2 regions of the Kurthia sp. ISK08 genome follow, and region 2 is predicted to be linked to the other one. Evidence: riboswitches for the same ligand, from Rfam matches in the RefSeq annotation. Region 2 holds a riboswitch; the other holds the start of a gene.
What was found. A riboswitch is a leader RNA that binds a small molecule or an ion and turns the genes downstream of it on or off. The one in region 2 is predicted to bind cobalamin.

Region 1 (9,883 bases), on a different contig from region 2:
TTGGGTCGCCCTCTGTTACGAATGCTACGTCTTTTCCTTCCGCAATACGCGCATATACTTCATCAACTGCTTTATTCCATTCGCGGTCTAATGTTTCCTGATGCTTTGTCATTGGGAACACAAGCCCAAGCATCTCCTTATCCATGCCATTCACATAGACATCAACAATGCGCTGTGCGTAACTTTTTTTGCCCTTCATTTTCTTTGGATAGGCAATGACAGGTGATTCTTTCATCACACGAAAAGCTTTCACTGTAATTAATTCGGGATCTCCTGGACCTACCCCTAAGCCGAACAATGTTGCCATCTTAATTTTCCCCCTTGCTCGCTGTAATAATAAAGATTGGATTGAGTGGAACAAAACGTGTCATATCCAAAATCGGCTTACTGCGTGCGATTTGCGCTTGGATAATATGTACGTGTAGACCCAATTCTTTAAAGATCTCAACGGCCTTTGCTAAATTTTCAATTGTTGTCGCATTTAAAACGATGCGCCCACCTTCATTTAAGCGCTCTGAACAAATCGTCAATAAATCACGAATATTTCCGCCTGTACCGCCTAAAAAGACCGCATCTGGATTCGGAAATTCGTCTAAACGCTCAGGTGCTTTCCCATGAATTGCCGTCACATCTACGCGGAATTTCTTCTGATTTTCAAGACAGTTTGCTAAATCAGGCTCATTCTTCTCAATTGCATAGACTGCTCCTTCTTTTGCAATACGCCCTGCTTCAATCGCCATCGAACCTGTGCATGTGCCAATATCCCAAATAATCGAATCTGGCTTCACATTTAATTGTTGAATGGATAATACACGAATCTCTTTTTTCGTAATCAGCCCTTTATCTGGCTTGCGCTGTGAAAATTCCTCATCTTCAATACCAAGCGGCCATACGTGCGGTGTTTCCTGTGCGATTAAAATGACCACATTCAGTGGCGAAAATGCTGCTTCTTTCATCTCTTCTAATGTGAAATGACGACAGCGCTCCTCTGCACCTTCTAAATTTTCAGCGACAAAAGCACGATATTCATGGAAGCCAAAATCAAGTAAATACTGTGCAATGGCATTCGGTGAATTCACTTCATCTGTTAAAAGCGCCACTTTCTTTTCACCATTCATCTTTTGAGCAAGCCCTTTTATTGAACGCCCATGCAAGCTAATGACTTTTACATCTTGCCAGCTCGTTTGACAACGTGCAAAGGCAAGTTGAACAGAACTCACATGCGGATAAATCTCTAATGGCATTTTGTTCGAAAGATATTGCCCAATTCCGTAAAAAAGAGGGTCGCCTGAAGCTAGTACGACAATGTTACCTGTAGCTGCTTGAATCTGTTCCACAACTTGTTTTAAACCGCCTTTAATGACGATTTTTTGTCCTTCATATGTATCGAAAAAGGCAAGAACACGCTCACCTGCGACTAATACATCACTTTGTTCAATCCATTCGGTTGTTTGCTGGTTTAAGGTTGCTTTTCCCCCATCACCAATCCCGATTAATTTAATCGATGCTGTCAATTTGTTCAGCCCTTCCTAATTGCTCGCCCTTCATTGAATAAATGTAGGTACTCACATTGATGTTTCCTTTCACATGTTGAATCGACGCATGGCAACACGCCATGCAAAGACGATCAAAAAAGGCTTGATAGCCATGTTCTAGCATAATCTCGCCTACTTGCGAAGCCGTATTCGCATGCCTCACTTCTTCTTGTAATGCGGGCGGTACACCACTCTCTGCTGCAAGGTCTGCTAAAAACTCAAAGTTAATTGGCGCGCTTTTCGAGTGAACCATCATGACCCCTTGTGCCACTTTTGAGAATTTCCCCATCATACCGACCAATGTCACTTGCGGAATGTCATGTATTTTACAGTGCTTCAATGCATGACCGACAAAATCACCCATCTCAATAAAACATTCTTCAGCTAAATCAGGAAAAAGCGCCATCGCATAGCGCTCACTCCGTCCACCTGTCGTTAAAATCAAATGTTTTTGTCCTGCTGCATGTGCAACACTAACAGCTTCAGCAATACTCGCCATATAAGCTGCACTTGAAAACGGTACAACGGTTCCTCTCGTTCCTAAGATGGAAATACCACCGACAATTCCCAAGCGACCATTCAATGTCTTTTTCGCCAACTCCTCACCAGCTGGAACCGAGATGACGACTTTCACACCTCGCTTCACGCCGAAATGTTCGAGTGTCTCTTTCACAACTTCCTCTAACATTTTACGCGGTACAGGATTAATCGCTGCTTCTCCAACAGGCACAGGAAGCCCTGGTTTTGTTACACGTCCTACACCGACACCACCATCTAAAACGATGGCATCACCTTCAATAAAAGATACAGTCGATTCGATCAGTGCTAAATGCGTCACATCAGGATCATCTCCTGCATCTTTAATCGTGCCACAACGAACAGCCTCTCCTTCTCGTACGGTATGCTCCATCGTAAATGTGGCATATTTTCCAACCGGTAAAAAAATCGTCACCGATTCTTGTTCTTCACCCGAAAGTAAAGCAATTAGAGCTGCTTTCGTTGTTGCAGTGGCACATGCGCCTGTCGTATAGCCATGGCGCATATCTTTCGGGTCTTTTTTCTTCTTCTTTTCCATTAGTCTTGGCGATCAGCTAAAATCGAGATTGCATTTAGTGCCGCAACGGTTACCGTACTACCGCCTTTACGACCTAAATTCGTAATGAAAGGCACTTCTGTCACTTTCGATAATTCCTCTTTTGATTCAGCTGCTGACACGAAACCAACTGGCATACCAATGATTAAATCGGGCTTTGCAATTCCTTCACGAATGAGACGAATTAGTTCTAGTAGTGCAGTTGGTGCATTCCCAATCGCATAAATACCACCTTCATGTAAGCGCGCTGCTTTTTGCATCGAAATAATCGCACGCGTCGTATTATGTTCCTTCGCCATTTTCGATACATCTTCGTCTGCAATGTGACAATATAGGTCGCCACCATGTTTTTGGAATCGTTTACGACCTGAACCACTTTGAATCATCTGTACATCTGCAATCACAGGTCGTCCAGCACGAATCGATTCAATACCTGCACGAATCGCATCTGGATGAATAATGACACTTTTTCCTAATTCAAAATCGGCTGATGCATGCACGATACGACGAATAATTGACCACTCATCTTCTGAATAATCATGCGGACCATATTCTTCTAAAATCGTTTCAAAACTATATTCATAAATACGGTTCGGCTCTACTGTTAAAGGTGTGAAATCCGTATTAAAGTTGTCGGTATTAATAAATAATTCTTTTTCTTGTTGCTCATTTGTCATGATCAAATGCCTCCTATAAATTGCTCAATATCATCAAAGTTACGGAACATATTCGGATAATCCATTTTCGGACGTGCAATCAAAATCACTTCAATTCCAAGTGCTAAAGCTGTCGTGATTTTTTCATCAACCGAACCAACCTTCCCGCTCTCTTTCGTAATCATCAATGTCGTATCGTATTGTTTGTATAACGCCGTATTTAGCTCTGCTGTAAACGGTCCTTGCATCGCAATAATCTGCTTTTGCGGTAAACCAAGTGCTTCGCATTTTTCCATATTGTCAATGCGCGGTAACATGCGTGCGATTAATGTAATCTCTTCTTCACCAAGTAAATGCTTCGTGAAAATCTGTAGCGTCTTACTCCCTGTCAGCAACATCACATTCCCTTTACGCTTTTTCGCTTCAAGCGCTGCTTCTTCATATGTTTCAACAACTGTAATCAAGTCATTTTCATAATCTTCAGACATCCGTTCGTAGCGACAATACGGGACACCTGCTAACTGTGCCGCTTGTTGTGCGTTTTTTGATGCTTCTTCTGCATAGGGATGACTTGCATCGACAATGATTTGATCACCGCGTGCTGTCACTTTTTCAGCCATCTCTTCTGCTGTTAAGCGCCCCACATGTGTCGCAATTCCCTCTGCTTGCAAACTCGCAGCCGCTGAATCTGTCACTACTGTTGCTAAAACATCGTGATGGTTATTCAGTCGAACAGCTAACGCACGCGCATCACTCGTTCCTGCTAGAAAAAACATTATTGATGCACTTCCTTATGTTCGTGCGCATGGTCATGACTGTGGTCGTGATTGTGATGATGGTGGTGATGCCCATGATCATGGTCGTGATGGTGATGATGGTCGACAAATTCAGATGCATTAATACGATATGTACACGTATCGCAGTTCATTTTCACATCGCCAGCTAACGCCTCTTCAATACGCTCAATCACCACTTTTTCAAGTAATGAATGGTAGCCAAAGTATTCGCATAATGTAATATCCATATCGTATTCCGTATCATAGCGCGCTTTCCAATCAGTCATGCGCTCCATTAAGATACCTGTAAATAAGAAGTACGGTAGCATATATACTTTTTTCGCACCTAATTTTTCACAACGTGCAATCCCCTCATCCACTGTTGGATAGGTCACACCCATAAACGCAGGCTCTACATTACGCACACCAATTTGCTCTGACAATAAGCGCGCGATTTTATAAACATCACTATTTGAATCTAAATCACTACCGCCGCGTGCTACTAATAAGACCGTCGTATCTTCATCTTGTTCGTCTTTTACAAAACCACTCTCTGCTAAACGGTACTCTAAAATATCAATTAAACTTGGGTGAATGCCTAATGGACGACCATATGTAATCGATACATGTGGATACAATTCTTTCGCTTCATCAATCGCCATTGGAATATGAATTTTTGAATGCCCTGCTTGTAAAAGCATAATTGGAATCGTAATAATTTTTTCTGCGCCGCGCTCGACACACGCCTTCATTCCCTGTGCAATATTTGGACTTTCAAATTCTAAAAAACATGTTTCCACTAAAAGTTGCTCTGGTAATTGCGCTTCAATACGCTTTGCAAATTGACGTACTTCTTCATTTCCTGCTGGTAGACGACTACCATGACCTACGATTAATACTGCTGTTTTCATCTTCAACACTCCTAATCCCCACAAGGTGCAGGGGCAATTTTGATTTTTGGTGTGAGATCTTGATAAATAAAGTTTCCAATCTTCTTCACACGTTTAAAATATTTGAATAAGCGCTCATTCGGATGCGCATTTGCTTTGTATTCTTGAATAATCGATTCTACAAGAGGTACTAACTGTTCTTTGTCTAGTCCCTCAACTACAGGTTGACCCGGGTGCGCTGTCCGTCCGACAGGTTTTGCGCCGATAAAGACATCGAATGCACCTTTTCGGTAAACAATTCCGATATCATCCATCACTGCTTTATAACAAGCCATTCCGCAGCCATTAAAACCAATATTTAATGTTTTCGGTAAGCTCATTCCACCAAATGCCTCTTGCAGTGCATCTGCATATGGAATCGCATCGGCTTTTTCACCGTCACAGAAATCACATGCCTTCATTTTCACAACATCGCCAACCGGTGCGATTATGAGACCGACTTCTCGCAAACGATCGGTAATACGTTCAGGTGATGTGGTTGGAATACGAAGAATAAATTCATGGTCTGGCGTATATTCCATCGAACCTTTTTCACCCACTACTTCGGCTAACACAAGCATTTGCTGTGGTGTAATCTTCTTATTCGCTACGCCTGGGCTGACCGCAAACTCGAAAATTGCCTCCATCTTCTGGTGAACATATTGTTTCGGTTCAACAACGGTTCCACCAAGATAGCCAAGCGCTTCCTCTGCAAGTGCTAACGTATCTACTTCAGGCTTTTTCGGCTCCACTGTAGCAATCGCTTGTGGCGCGTATGACTTTCCTGTTTCCTGATCCATCGCCCATGGTTCTGCTTCTTTTTTCAAACGCTGATGCGGCTTTAACGGTTGTTTTTCTTCACCAAGTGTATATTTACGCTGATAACCACGCGGTGTAATCATCTTCCCGTCATACATGAATGTCGACGAATTCCCAATGACAACGGTCGTCAACATCCCAATATCGTATTCCAACATCTCTTGTAGCGTCGTCATCTGAATTTGCTGCGTCTCACGATAAGCACTTTTCACTAGACCTACAGGCGTATCTGGATGACGATACATCAGTAAAATGCGCTGTGCTTCCGCAATTTGACGTGTACGACGACCACTTTTCGGGTTATAAAAAGCAATAACGAAGTCTGCCATCGCAGCTGCTTCAATTCGTTTTGCAATTAGATCCCATGGTGTTAAATGGTCACTCAAACTAATCGTACAAGCATCATGCATGACGGGTGCGCCTAGTAATGATGCACATGAATTAATAGCTGAAATTCCTGGCACAATCTCAATCGGTACACCTGTTTTCTCCGTCCAACCTTGTTCAATTAACACTTCGTACACAAGTCCTGCCATACCATACACACCTGCATCGCCACTTGAAATAACGGCAACAGACTTACCTGCCTCTGCTTGTTTTACTGCTTCTTGCGCACGCGACACTTCTTCTGTCATCCCTGTACTAATTACGGCTGTCGCTGTAATTAAATCTTGAATCAAATCGACATAGGTTTTATAACCGATGACAACGTCACATGATTTTAATACTTCTACTGCACGATTCGTAATATGCTGAAAGTCTCCAGGACCGAAGCCAACGACATACAATTTTCCTTGTTGTGTCATTAAACTTCCTCCTTCACTTTTGAAATCCCCTTAATCGCTGGTGTATCTTCATTACGAACGAACGCGCCATTTTCAAATGTAATACGCGGTACAACCGTTTTTTGCTCACCTGCAAGTTGCGCTACAAAACGTGTCGCTTCTTCTTCCGACGTAATGCTATACCAATCGCCTTTTGGATAATGCACAACGACACATGCATCTTTACAACGTCCGTTACAACGTGTACGTGATGTATGAATCTGCTCATCCAAGTTACGCGCTGTAATTTCCGCGCGAATTTTTTGTGTAATCTCTTCTCCCTCTTTACGCATGCAGCTACTACCATTACAAATTAATACGTGTGATTGCACACCATTCAAATTCCAAGTTGTCATGTCTAACATCCCCCTCGTATGTATCCGAACGATCCGCTTTTGCGCAAACAAAAAACCTCTATTCTAGGCGAATAGAGGTTGAACATCCTAAAAATGAGCATAACGAAATAAACGTAGCCCAACTACTAGTTTGTCCAAATCTCTTCCCACCGAAAAGTTTGTCCGATTTTAGAAGCAGGTTTCCTGACTCAAGTGTATCCGAACGCAGTCCCTTCTCAGCAATTCGCCAATGGATCTGACTGTTTCGACACTTATACAGTAGCGGGGGCTGTAATGGCATCTCACCATTTTCCCTTTTAACCTAAAAATAATAGGCACTCCTAAAATACAATCGTTATATGTAATTTCAAAATCTTGGTTATAATCATAACCATAATTTGTCTAACTTTCAAGACACTTTTCTGAAAATTCATTTTGATAGAATATTATTAAAGTTTATTTACCTTGAAAAAACACTGAAATCTCTGCATTTATCCAGTATTCTTACATAAAAAATTTTTGTTAAAAAAAATACGTATTGTCAAAATTTAGCGTTTTATGATAAGCTTTTTTAGAAATATCAAATAATTTTAACGATTCGATGGTGTAAGTTTTTGATGAACTTACTTAAAAGGGAAATCGGTGTAAATCCGATGCTGTCCCGCAACTGTGAAGCGGAGTGTATGAACGATATGCCACTGTTCAATGAACGGGAAGGTGTTGATACATGATGAGGCGAAGCCAGGAGACCTGCCACCGAAGATTGATTTCACCCTACGAGGATAGGCGTATGAAAGACAGCTTTTTTTGCTATGTCTTTTTTAACCTATTCTATATTGTAGAATAGGTTTTTTTGTGCACATTCTCAAAGAAAAAGGAGGACGTTTGAACGTGTTGAAGAAATTATTAAAGCTAGTTTATTTTTTACCCATTCTCTTAATCGTGCCAAATCGTGCGAATGCGATGCACATTATGGAAGGCTTTTTACCGATTGAGTGGGCGATTTTTTGGTGGGCCATCTCCCTACCATTTATCATTATGGGGATTCGTTCGATTCGAAAAACTGTAAAAGAACATCCTGAAACGAAGATGATGCTTGGATTATCTGGGGCTTTCGCTTTCGTCTTATCCGCATTAAAAATCCCATCGGTTACAGGTAGTTGTTCACATCCAACAGGTGTCGGCTTAGGTACTGTATTATTCGGACCACTGGCGATGAGTGTTGTCGGTTCAATCGTGTTACTATTCCAAGCATTACTACTTGCACATGGCGGACTTACAACACTTGGCGCGAATGCCTTCTCAATGGCAGTTGCTGGTCCAATTATCGCATGGTATGTATTCAAAGGCGCTCAAAAAGCAGGTTGGTCATTCTCCGTTGCTGTCTTTTTAGCCGCAATGCTTGGTGATCTCGGTACATATACAATTACATCATTCCAATTAGCACTTGCCTTCCCATCAGAAGCGGGCGGCATGCTTGCTTCATTCGCAAAATTCGCAAGTATTTTCTCATTCACACAAATTCCACTTGCGATTAGTGAAGGTTTATTAACGGTCATTGTTATGAACTTCTTACGAAAATACAATGTGGCAGAGTTACGTATGTTAAATATTTTTACGAAGAAAAAGGAGGCAGCTGAATAATGAAAAAGAACCTATTCTTCCTTTTCATCGTCATCGCCCTTGCCATCTTCCCTTTATTTATTCAAAAGGGTGCTGAATTTGGCGGTGCGGATGGTGAAGCAGAAGCAGCCATTACCGAAATCGACAAAAGCTATGAACCATGGTTCTCGAGCATTTGGGAACCACCAAGTGGCGAAATCGAAAGTTTATTATTTGCACTACAAGCGGCAATTGGTGCAGGTTTTATCGGCTACTTCTTCGGTTTAATGCGTGGTCGTACGAAAAAAGAAAAGGTTTCGCATGATTCCAATTGATCAATATGCTTATACGAATCGTTTAAGCAACGTACATCCTTTAGAGAAGATGGTATTGGCACTGAGTTTTTTGCTATTCGCTGTCATCACAAAGGATGTACTTATTTCACTCATTACGTTTTTCGTAATGAGTACTTTTATTTTATTTGCCGCTAAAATACCATTATCACTCTATTGTAAATTACTTCTTTTGCCTGGTTTCTTTTTGCTGACAAGTATTTTTTCGATTCTTATTTCATTTACAACGTCTACACTTCCCCCTCACTATTGGAGTATGTCATTTGGAAGTGTACAACTTTTTATCGGAAAAGCGAGTGTCGATACAGCGTTTCACCTTTTCTTCTCGGTGCTCGCAAGTATTAGTTGTCTTTATTTTATTGCACTCACAACGCCGATTAGTGCCATCACATATGCGATGCGTCAATTAAAAATACCGATTATTTTTATTGAACTATGTGAACTCACATATCGCTTTATTTTTGTCTTTTTACAAAGTATGCAGGCCATTTATGAAGCCCAGCAATCCCGTCTTGGCTATCAAAAAAAGCGCCGCTGGTTTCAATCTGTCGGTTATTTAGTGACGGCCATGTTTAAAGATGTTTTTCGACGTTCAAAACAACTTCATGAGGCGATGGCTTCTCGTTGCTACAACGAAGATATTTCAAGCCATTATGTAACGTACCAAACCGAACGCAGAAACTGGCTTGGTATTGGCGTTAGTTTATGCCTACTCGGCGCAGTTTATCTAGGAGGTTTTTATTTATGATTACATTTGACCATGTATCGTACCAATATCCTGACGGTACAATCGCATTACACGACCTATCATTCACGTTACCGCAAGGGAAAAAAATTGCACTGCTTGGCAATAATGGTGCGGGAAAATCCACACTATTTAAACATCTGAATGGCTTATTTCAACCAACGACTGGGACAATTTTTATGCATGATATGCCCTATCAATATAACCGAAAAGGAC
Region 2 (9,883 bases):
GCACCTGTGGAAAAAGAAGAAGAAAAAGATGAGAAAGTTTCTGCTCCAACAGGTTTAAGTGCAACGTATGATGCAGATTCAAAAACGGTATCTTTATCTTGGAATAAAAGTGATACAGATGGTGCTAAATATCGTGTGTCTGTAGATGGCAAAACCATTACAACAACAGGCGATACAAAAGCTTCTTATCGTGTTCCTGGAGGCGCTACTTCTCTAACCTTTAGTGTTGTAGCAATTGTGGATGGCAAAGAAAGTGCTAGTGCTTCTGCTACTGTAAAAATTGCTGAAGAACCAGAAGAGCCAGCAGTAGATGAGCCAGATCAACCTGAAACAGACCAACCTGGTGAAACACCTGAAACCGATCAGCCTGAAACAAATCAACCTGGTGATAACCAAGGTGACAATCAGAATGACAATAATAACGGGAATAATAATGGAAACAATGGGAATAACAGCAATGGAAATCAGAATGATAACAATAACGGAAATACAACTAAACCTGAAAAACCTACTGAACCTGACCAACCCGAAACAGATGAACCAGCCACTGAAAATGATCAAGGTAACGGAAATTAATATCTAAACAAAAGAGCCTGAGACATATGTGTAAAAACACCGTCTCATATGAGCATAATAAAAACCGGAATCGCGCTGTGGCGCGGTTCCGGTTTTTCGTTGCGAACGCTAAAAAAGAAAATGAAATGTTTTATCTCATTCTCTTTTTGTATATACAAAAACTTCGACAAATTATGATTTGTCGAAGTTTTAATCGCTCATCTATTTCTTTAAGCGTAAACGTGCACAGCGCTTTTTCGTTTCCTGAAATAATTCATCTAATTGACGATAACATGCGTATTGTCCAGGTCTCCTTTTAATAAAAGCTAATCGCTCTCCTGCATTAATTGGCAAAATTTCATATTCTTCTTTTTCATCAAAATGTGTTTGATTCGAAGCTTGTAAAATGAACATTTCATATAGGTTAATGCCTTGTTCCATATAATCTCCTGCTGAGTGATCACGTCGATCATGTGCTTCATGAATCTTTTCGGCTAGTGACTTCCATTCATTGAACCATGTATCCACTTGTTCTTTTTGAATTTTTTCTTGATTGCATTGAATCATTGTTCCACTAACCCCTTTTTAAAACGTTTTTGACCTTCTCGACACACATCAAATAATGGACATGCATGACAACCTGGACGTTGCGATTTACAATGATAACGTCCAAAGAATATAAGTTGATGATGCGCTTTATTCCAACGTTCAATCGGTGTTTTTTTCATAATCGTTTCTTCGACTTGTAACACACTATCTTTCCAACGACATAAACCAAGTCGTTTGGTTACACGCTCTACATGTGTATCTACAGCCATTGCTGGAACTCCAAACGCAACAGACAATACAACATTCGCTGTTTTTCGTCCAACACCTGGCAATGTCACCAGTTCTTCTCTCTGGTCTGGAATTTCTCCATTATATACCTCTAGTAATCGCTGACATAACTTTTGAATATTTTTAGCTTTTGCACGATATAAACCAATAGAACGGATATCTTGTTCTAGTTCTTCTAGAGGCACAGCTAAATAATCTTCTGGTTTTTTATATTTCTGAAATAATGTTTTCGTCACTTTATTTACTAAAACATCCGTACATTGTGCAGATAATAACGTCGCTATTGTTAATTCAAATGGATTTTCATGCACTAATTCACAATGTGCATCTGGATACATGTCGTCCATTTTATCCAAACATTCAAGCCATTGTTTTTTTGTTAACATCGCTATTCTCTCTCCTCTAACCAATTATAAAACGGCGCTTTTTTCACGACTGGCTGTACATCTTCATCGATTCTAGTCGGTGTTTTAATTGTATGTTCACGATACTCTTTTGCGTGTCGCAAAGCCGCTTTCGTCGTTGTAATATTTTTCTTTTTCCATTCAAAAAGAATACGATCCATATATTTCAAACTTACTTTATCACTTAGTACGGCTTCTTTTAAAGCTTGACGAATTAAATCAGGTGTATGTCCATCTTGATCAATCCACATCGAAATCGTTTCAATCTCAATCGGTGATAATAGACGACCTAGCTCCTGCTCAAACATTTGGAATAACTGCCCTTCCTCCATTTGTTCCTGACTCACTTCGATTTGCTGTTGCGTATTTTGTTCGCAATCTAATAGACGCATCCAAAGTGGAAATAAATTTATTTTTTCATATAAAATATGATCCTGGTTTGTCTTTTGTTCGATTTGAATCAAACCTTTTTGTAAAAGCCCTTGTAGACAAAACATAATTTGTTGTTCTTTTACATTCATTCGTTGTGCTAAATCAGTATGTGACGGGAAATCAACACCTTGCTCTATAAAGGAATGAAGTTGTAGTAACAACAATGCTTCTTCATCTGTTAATGAAAGATTTTTATAATGCTTAAAAAATAACTGTGGTACAGCAACTTGCCCACTTTCAACCCACGCTTGGAGCCTCATTTGTTCATTTTGCATTTGATTGTTGACTCCTCTCTTTTTCAAAAGTTTCAACGTACATTATAACACTGAAGTAAAAGGTATGAACATGAAATTGCATGGTTTGTGTTTTTTTCGTATTAATAAGCTCAAACGATAAATCATCTCAAATTATTTTTTTGAGCATAATCATGTCGATTTGCGTCAATTGTAATATTACATTGTATATCATAATGTGTTTCGCGTTCTTCTTTTGGAATTACAGCTAGAACACTTTGTGACCACAGAAAAAAACTACACCCGAATAATACGAGTGTAGTTAGTAGTTTATTCATATTCTATTCAACTCCTAATTTATAAATTGTTGAATATCCTTCAACATCAATATGTTTTTTATATAATTTCGAACTTAATAGTTTTCCATTTGAATATTTATCTTTATAAATATACGTATATTTACTTGATTTTCCTTTTTGCCATATTTTTTTCTCTCCTACTGGAATACTATTGCTCTCCACGTATTCAACTTTCGGCTTCACTGTTTTCTCAACAATGCGATTAGCTGTGAAACTGCTGATTAAATACTTACGTGGCATCCAACCGTATGATTTTGTGGAGTAAGAGTAAACATAAGCCCATGAACCACTTACTTTCTTCACCTTCACAACGCTTTTGTCTTGATAAACCTTCTTCAATTTCTTACTTGAAACTGCTGGTTTAGAGCGCAAATTTTGCGTATAAACTACATGCATTTTCTTGCCTGTGATTTTAGCAGCTGAATCCGTAATGTATGAGGTTAAGATAAAACCATCTACTTTTTTCCCGTTAATTTTTAAACCCAAAGATGGTAAGTACGTTTTTTCACCTGAGTACTTAACAAAATTATTATAAATTGCTACAACATTTCCATAATGTTCATATTTATCTTTATAATAATATCCCTTTACAGCACCTTGTTTCCCTTGAACACAAACCTCACCTTTACCAAGAGCATATTTAAATGTTTTGCCTTTTTTATAATTCACGCCCCATTTAGCATATGTTGTATCGTTTGTTTGTTTATCAATGACTAACGTACACTTATATTTTGCGTTATGTGCTGAATCATCATTTAACTCTGCACTTGCTGTTGTAGCGAAGGCTGACAACGTTATTACTCCTAGCATTAAAAATAGTATAATTTTCTTAATTAAACAAACTTTTTTGTATTCCATTTATCATCACCTCTGACAATTATTATATAACAAAAGATTCAACAAAATATTATAACTTTATTATCATAAGAATATAGATTTTATTTTTTAATATAAAAAAGTGACGAGGTTAATCCTCATCACTTCTCATCTATCTTGCTTCTTTTAAGCGGGCTTGCACTGCTTCCACCTTTGGCATACCGCCTTGTGCGCCAAACTTTTCAACAGATAAAGAAGCAGCGATATTCGCAAATTTAACCGCTTCTGTGATTCCTACACCTGTAGTTAGAGCATAAGCAAAAGCACCATTAAATGTATCCCCCGCACCTGTTGTATCCTTTGGTACTGTTTTAAAACCTTTCACAATCACATGTTTTTCACCATCATAGTAACGTGCACCATCTGCTCCTAGTGTCACAATCAGACGATTTGGATAACGTTCAAGCGCATTTTCTACATCGTCTTTAAAAATATCTGCACATTCTGTTTCATTTGGCGTGAAGTATGCGACACGGTCCATCCACTCTTCTTTAAAATTCTCTGCTGGCGCTGGATTTAACAGTACTTTTACACCTAATTCTTGGCACACATCAAGTGCGTATTCTACCGTTTCTTGTGGAATTTCTAATTGCATAATGACTAACTCACTCTTGGCAATTTGCTCACGCGCTGCATCAATTGACTCCTTTGTAACATCGTGATTTGCACCAGGTACTACAATAATTCGATTGTCTTGTTCGAATAAAATAATATTGGCAATTCCTGTAGCAGTGGATGTCGTCTCTACAAACTGATCTTGTACGCTTTCTACTTTTAATAAGTTTCGTAACACTTGTCCAAAAGCATCATTACCTAGTGCACCTACCATATGTACATGCGCACCTAATCGAGCCGCTGCCACCGCTTGATTTGCTCCTTTACCTCCTGGAACAGTGTGAAAACTCTCCCCTAAAACGGTTTCTCCTTGTTTCGGAAATAGATTTGTTTCTACAACAATATCCATATTAATACTACCAATGACTGTTATCATATTTATTCTCCTTTAGTTGAATTTCTTTTTATTAAAATAGGTGCTACAAGTTGGTGACGTTCTAGAATGTCTTCATTTTGCATTTGCTTCCATAAACAGCGAACAGCTCTTTGTCCAATTTGCGTAATTTGTTGTGCAACCGTTGTAATCGTAGGTGTCGTCCATTCTGTCATGCGAATACCATCATAACCAATCAACTGAATATCTTCTGGAATACGTAAATTCATTTGTTGAATCGCTTTTAACGTGTCAATTGCCATTGCATCGCTACTTGCAAAGATTGCTTCATATGTTCGATTTTGTAGTTTTTCAAGCACCAAAATTTTTGTCGCTTCCACTTCATATGCACTAATCACTTCTTCAATTTGTAATGTTTGTGCGCAAGAATAAAAGCCTGCTATTCGTTCATTTGCAACATCCTCTTCACTCGATGCTCGAATACATAGTACATTGTCTACACCACAAGCCATCAAGTGTTGGCAAGCTATTTGACCTCCGAGGAAGTGATCCGTCTTGATTGTCGGAATCTTCTCTGATAAAACGCGGTCTACAGCGACCATGGGAATTTGCAACTTTTCATAGTAACTCGCTTCTATTTGCTTTGTCGCAATAAATAATCCTGCAATATACTGCTGTTGCAATTGTTCAATGATTTGTTTTTCTTTTTCATGTTCATTTCCAATATTACAAAGAATCATTGTAAAGCCGTATTGATAGGCTTGTTCTTCAATTTCTTTTGCTAACTCTGTAAAAAAAGGATTCGTAATATCTGGCACAAGCAAAGCCACCATTTGGCTTTTTTTCGTCGCAAGTGAACGTGCCATTTCATTAGGTCGATAACGCAGTAATTCGATTGCTGCGTGAATCGACTTTTTTGCCTCTTCACTCACATACCCGTTTTTATTTAGATAACGTGAAACAGTAGATGAAGATACACCCGCTTCCTTTGCTACATCTCGAATTGTCGGCATCTTTTCATCTCCTCTGAAACTCATATGGTACCGGTTCCACATAAATATAACGACTTCTTATCCTCATGTCAAACACCTATTTTTATATAAAAAGAAGGACTACGCCAATGCGCAATCCTTCCTTTTAAAGATTCTCTACCTGCTAATACCTCAAGATACAATAAGAGAAAATCAATAGAAGCTATAAATGTTTGGTAAAACGAATTAACGTGCTGACATACCGCCATCAACGATGAATTCTGAACCAGTTGAGTAGCTTGATTCTTCAGAAGCTAAGTAAAGAACTAAGTTAGAAACTTCTTCTGGCTCAGCTACGCGACCCATAGGAATCATTTTAGAGAATGCTTCAACTGCTGCTTTAGTATCTTCTTGAACAACCATTGGTGTAGCAATTACACCTGGGTGTACAGAGTTTACGCGGATGTTTTTAGGAGCTAACTCAAGAGCTGCTGCTTTTGTAATACCACGTACAGCAAATTTAGTATCAGTGTAACCTACAGCGCCACCAACTAAACCGTTAAGTGAAGAAATGTTTACGATTGTACCTTGACCAGCTTTTTCCATTGAAGAAACAACTGATTTAATACCTAAGAATACAGAAACTTGGTTGATTTCAACGATTTTACGGTAATCTTCTACTGAAGTATCAGTGATTGATTTAGCCATAGTAATACCAGCGTTGTTTACTAGTACGTTTACTGGACCGAATGCTTCTTCAGCTTTCGCTACAACGTTTTTCCAATCTTCTTCGTTTGCAACGTTTTGTTTTACGAAAATAGCGTTTTCGCCAAGTTCTGCAGCAAATGCGTTACCTTTTTCTTCATTTAAATCAGTAAGAACGACTTTAGCGCCTTCTTCAATGAATTTTTTTGCGTGTGCAGCTCCCATACCTTGAGCTGAACCTGTAATAATTGCTACTTTACCTTCTAAACGAGCCATTATAAAACTCCTCCTTAAAATCTTTCAGAAATAAACTACACTTGTAAATTAACAAACTTTCATGCATACTGTCAATAGAAAAGCGCTAAATATTTTAATAATAAACTATTTAATTTTAAATTAATTATAACACAACTTGTTCACACATAGCCTAATTTAGGTAATTATAAACTTTCTGTTAAATGGAAATAATGGCATAATGACATTATGAAAGGAATGATTTGATGTCTTCTTCACAAGATCGTAGAATTTTACGCACACAGAAAAAATTAAAAGCTGCACTCATCCATCTTTTAAAAGAAGGACATGATTTACGTTCACTTTCAGTAACGGAAGTTGCACAGCAAGCTACATGTAATCGTGTTACATTCTACTCTCACTATAAAGATTTAGATGACCTTCTTTGCACAATCTTTGATGATTATCTTACAGAACTACTAACCTACTTTAGAGAGAGTTACCAAGCACTGGGGAAAATTTCATCTACAGATGAGCGACTCCACTTAGCTATTTTTGAATATATTTATCAAAATCAATTCATTTTCTCTCTCATTATTAAAGGAGAGATGCTGCCTGGTTCTCAAAATCGTTTTTGTGACAGCCTCGTACAACTAACCGGTAAAGAGATTGCACTAAAAGATGACTTACCGATTGAGGTACCTGCTCTTAGTTACTACTCAACATATGCAAGTCTTGGCTTTTTTATTTATTGGATGAATCAAGATTTCAAAGAGAAACCGGAAGTCATGGCAAAAAAACTAACCTATTTGCAAAGCAAGGTGTTTCAAGAAGCTGAAGTCTTATAAAAGTATGATTGAACTACATCTCCAATTTTTAGATATGTCTAAAAATTGGGATGTAGTTTTTAAATGACTAAATATTCATCAGAAGAAAAGAGGGTGAGAAAAAACATTTCATTTTTCTCTTTTAGAGTTCGCAACGAAAAACCGGAACCTCGCCATAGCGCGATTCCGATTTTTCATGCTCATATAAGATGATATTTTCACAGTTATGTCTCATCCTCTTCAAACTGAAGTGCTACCTGAAAACCGTATAGAATTCTTCTTTTTCTCCGTTACATTAAGTCAGTAGCATGTGGATATAAATTCAAACTTCTAATCACTACTTTCCTATAAAATTTTCAGCTCAAGCTATTTTTGCTGAAGGTGGTTTTCTACACGTTCCTATTGGTTCACTTCTTCGTGTTTAAAATACATTACTTTTTTATTTCCTAACTTCTTTCTAATAATTAAATCTCTCAGATGAAATAGTTGTATATTTTTCTGAATATTCCTCTTTTTCTTTTTATTCTAATATTTTTATGTTATAGTAATCTCTAATTACATAACGTGTAAGAAATGGTACTTATGAAAATAAGTTTAAATGGGAAGAGCGATGTAAATTCGCCACTGTCCCGCAACTGTAATTGGGAGTTTTTCAAACAACGCCACTGTTCTTTAATGGGAAGGCTTGAAAAATGTTGAACATAAGTCAGGAGACCAGCCATCTTCTAGTACACACCAAATACCTACGTGGAGATAGGTGGTGTTCTGTGCGCATAGACGGGGAAATTATCCTCTTTTTCAGTATGCATAGATAACGCTTCAGACTATTTCCTTTAAGAAATAGTCTTTTTATTTTGGTTTATGTAAATTCAAAAGGAGGTTTTTATAATGACAACTGTATCAAGTACAACGATTGGATATCCATATATTGGTGAAAACCGCGAATGGAAAAGAACAGTAGAACAATTTTGGAATCAACAACTTTCAGAAAGTCAATTTGAAAAAGAATTAAAAAATCAACGCATAGCAAATTTACTAAAACAACAAGATAAAGGAATTGAACAAATAACAGTCGGTGACTTTACTTATTATGATCGTATGCTAGATTTAGCTTTTATGTTCCGTCTAATTCCCGAGAGATATCATACATTAGAATCAGAACCTTCATTGAAAACATATTATGCGATGGCACGTGGCTCAGACACAACAATTGCGTGCGAAATGACGAAATGGTTTAATACGAACTATCATTACATCGTTCCAGAATACGAACAACAAAAACTATCATTAGGACACAACTACTTACTTGATTTATTCAATGAAGCAAAATCTGTATTATCAACAACTCCAAAACCAACATTTATTGGTCCATACTCTTTTATTCAGCTAACAAAAGGCTATTGCGAAAAAACAGTCGCATCTTTTATTTTGCAACTATTACCACTTTACGAACAAGTAATTCAACAACTTGTAGATGCAGGAGCTGAATGGATTCAACTTGAAGAACCAATGTTCACGCAAGAGTTAGACGAAGAACAACTACAATTAATTGATGTGATTTATCAACAATTAGCTGATCATGTACCAGGTGCGAATTTAATGATTTCCACTTATTTTGAAGCAATTCCACAATACGAAAGAATTGTACAACTACCTGTAGCAGGTATTGGATTGGATTTTGTTCATGGATACAAAGATAATTTACAAGCAATCAAGCAATACAGTTTCCCAGGAAATAAAGTATTAGCTGCTGGTATTATTAATGGTCGTGATATTTGGGTCAGCCCTTTAAAAGAGGTCACACAAAAAGTTGAAGCTATCTTACAATTAGTTTCGCCAAAAGCATTGTGGCTACAACCTTCTTGTAATTTGCAACATTCACCTGTCACAACCGCTGCTGAAAAAGCATTGCCAACTGTCTTATATAATGCACTTGCATTTGCAGATGAAAAATTAGATGAATTGCGTCATATCACTTATTATATTCGTAATCAATCTTTTGAAACCCCATCTATAATAAAAGAAAATTTAATGGTTATTGAAAAACTTGCTACCGATGTATCTCGGAATAACTCGACTGTTGCACAAGAAATCAAACAACTTAACAAGAAAGATTTTAATCGTTCACAGCTTTTCGAAGAACGTATTATTACACAAAAAAACAGATTACACTTACCTGATTTTCCAACAACAACTATTGGAAGCTTTCCACAATCAGAAAAAATCAAAAAAATACGTTCGCAATGGCGTAAAAAAGAAATTTCAACAGAGCTTTATGAAACTCAATTACGTGCAGAAACAAATCGCTGGATTAAAATTCAAGAAGATTTAGATTTAGATGTATTAGTTCATGGTGAATTTGAACGAACAGATATGGTGGAATATTTCGGAGAAAAACTAGCTGGTTTTGCATTTACTAAAAAAGCTTGGGTTGTATCTTACGGTTCGCGTTGTGTAAAACCCCCTATTATTTATGGCGATATTGAATGGCTTGAACCGAT

Region 1: another riboswitch for cobalamin. It lies ahead of ACKVQX_RS06905 (energy-coupling factor ABC transporter permease); the one in region 2 lies ahead of metE (5-methyltetrahydropteroyltriglutamate--homocysteine S-methyltransferase).

Annotation. Positions count from the first base shown of each region.
Region 1 is NZ_JBJXHL010000003.1:62,979-72,861, reverse strand. Features, by position in the region: gene cobI (precorrin-2 C(20)-methyltransferase) at 1-307, opposite strand, end outside; gene cbiE (precorrin-6y C5,15-methyltransferase (decarboxylating) subunit CbiE) at 309-1,514, opposite strand; gene ACKVQX_RS06935 (cobalt-precorrin-5B (C(1))-methyltransferase) at 1,498-2,610, opposite strand; gene ACKVQX_RS06930 (precorrin-8X methylmutase) at 2,610-3,305, opposite strand; gene cobK (precorrin-6A reductase) at 3,308-4,063, opposite strand; gene ACKVQX_RS06920 (sirohydrochlorin chelatase) at 4,060-4,971, opposite strand; gene cobJ (precorrin-3B C(17)-methyltransferase) at 4,983-6,614, opposite strand; gene ACKVQX_RS06910 (ferredoxin) at 6,614-6,988, opposite strand; cobalamin riboswitch at 7,144-7,325, opposite strand; cobalamin riboswitch at 7,553-7,740, shown strand; gene ACKVQX_RS06905 (energy-coupling factor ABC transporter permease) at 7,931-8,611, shown strand; gene ACKVQX_RS06900 (energy-coupling factor ABC transporter substrate-binding protein) at 8,611-8,904, shown strand; gene cbiQ (cobalt ECF transporter T component CbiQ) at 8,891-9,670, shown strand; gene ACKVQX_RS06890 (ABC transporter ATP-binding protein) at 9,667-9,883, shown strand, end outside.
Region 2 is NZ_JBJXHL010000001.1:79,630-89,512, forward strand. Features, by position in the region: gene ACKVQX_RS00365 (transglycosylase domain-containing protein) at 1-576, shown strand, start outside; gene ACKVQX_RS00370 (YpoC family protein) at 778-1,122, opposite strand; gene nth (endonuclease III) at 1,119-1,778, opposite strand; gene ACKVQX_RS00380 (DnaD domain-containing protein) at 1,781-2,503, opposite strand; gene ACKVQX_RS00385 (hypothetical protein) at 2,626-2,799, opposite strand; gene ACKVQX_RS00390 (G5 domain-containing protein) at 2,803-3,612, opposite strand; gene rbsK (ribokinase) at 3,809-4,687, opposite strand; gene ACKVQX_RS00400 (LacI family DNA-binding transcriptional regulator) at 4,690-5,658, opposite strand; gene ACKVQX_RS00405 (glucose 1-dehydrogenase) at 5,863-6,597, opposite strand; gene ACKVQX_RS00410 (TetR/AcrR family transcriptional regulator) at 6,822-7,403, shown strand; cobalamin riboswitch at 7,940-8,120, shown strand; gene metE (5-methyltetrahydropteroyltriglutamate--homocysteine S-methyltransferase) at 8,271-9,883, shown strand, end outside.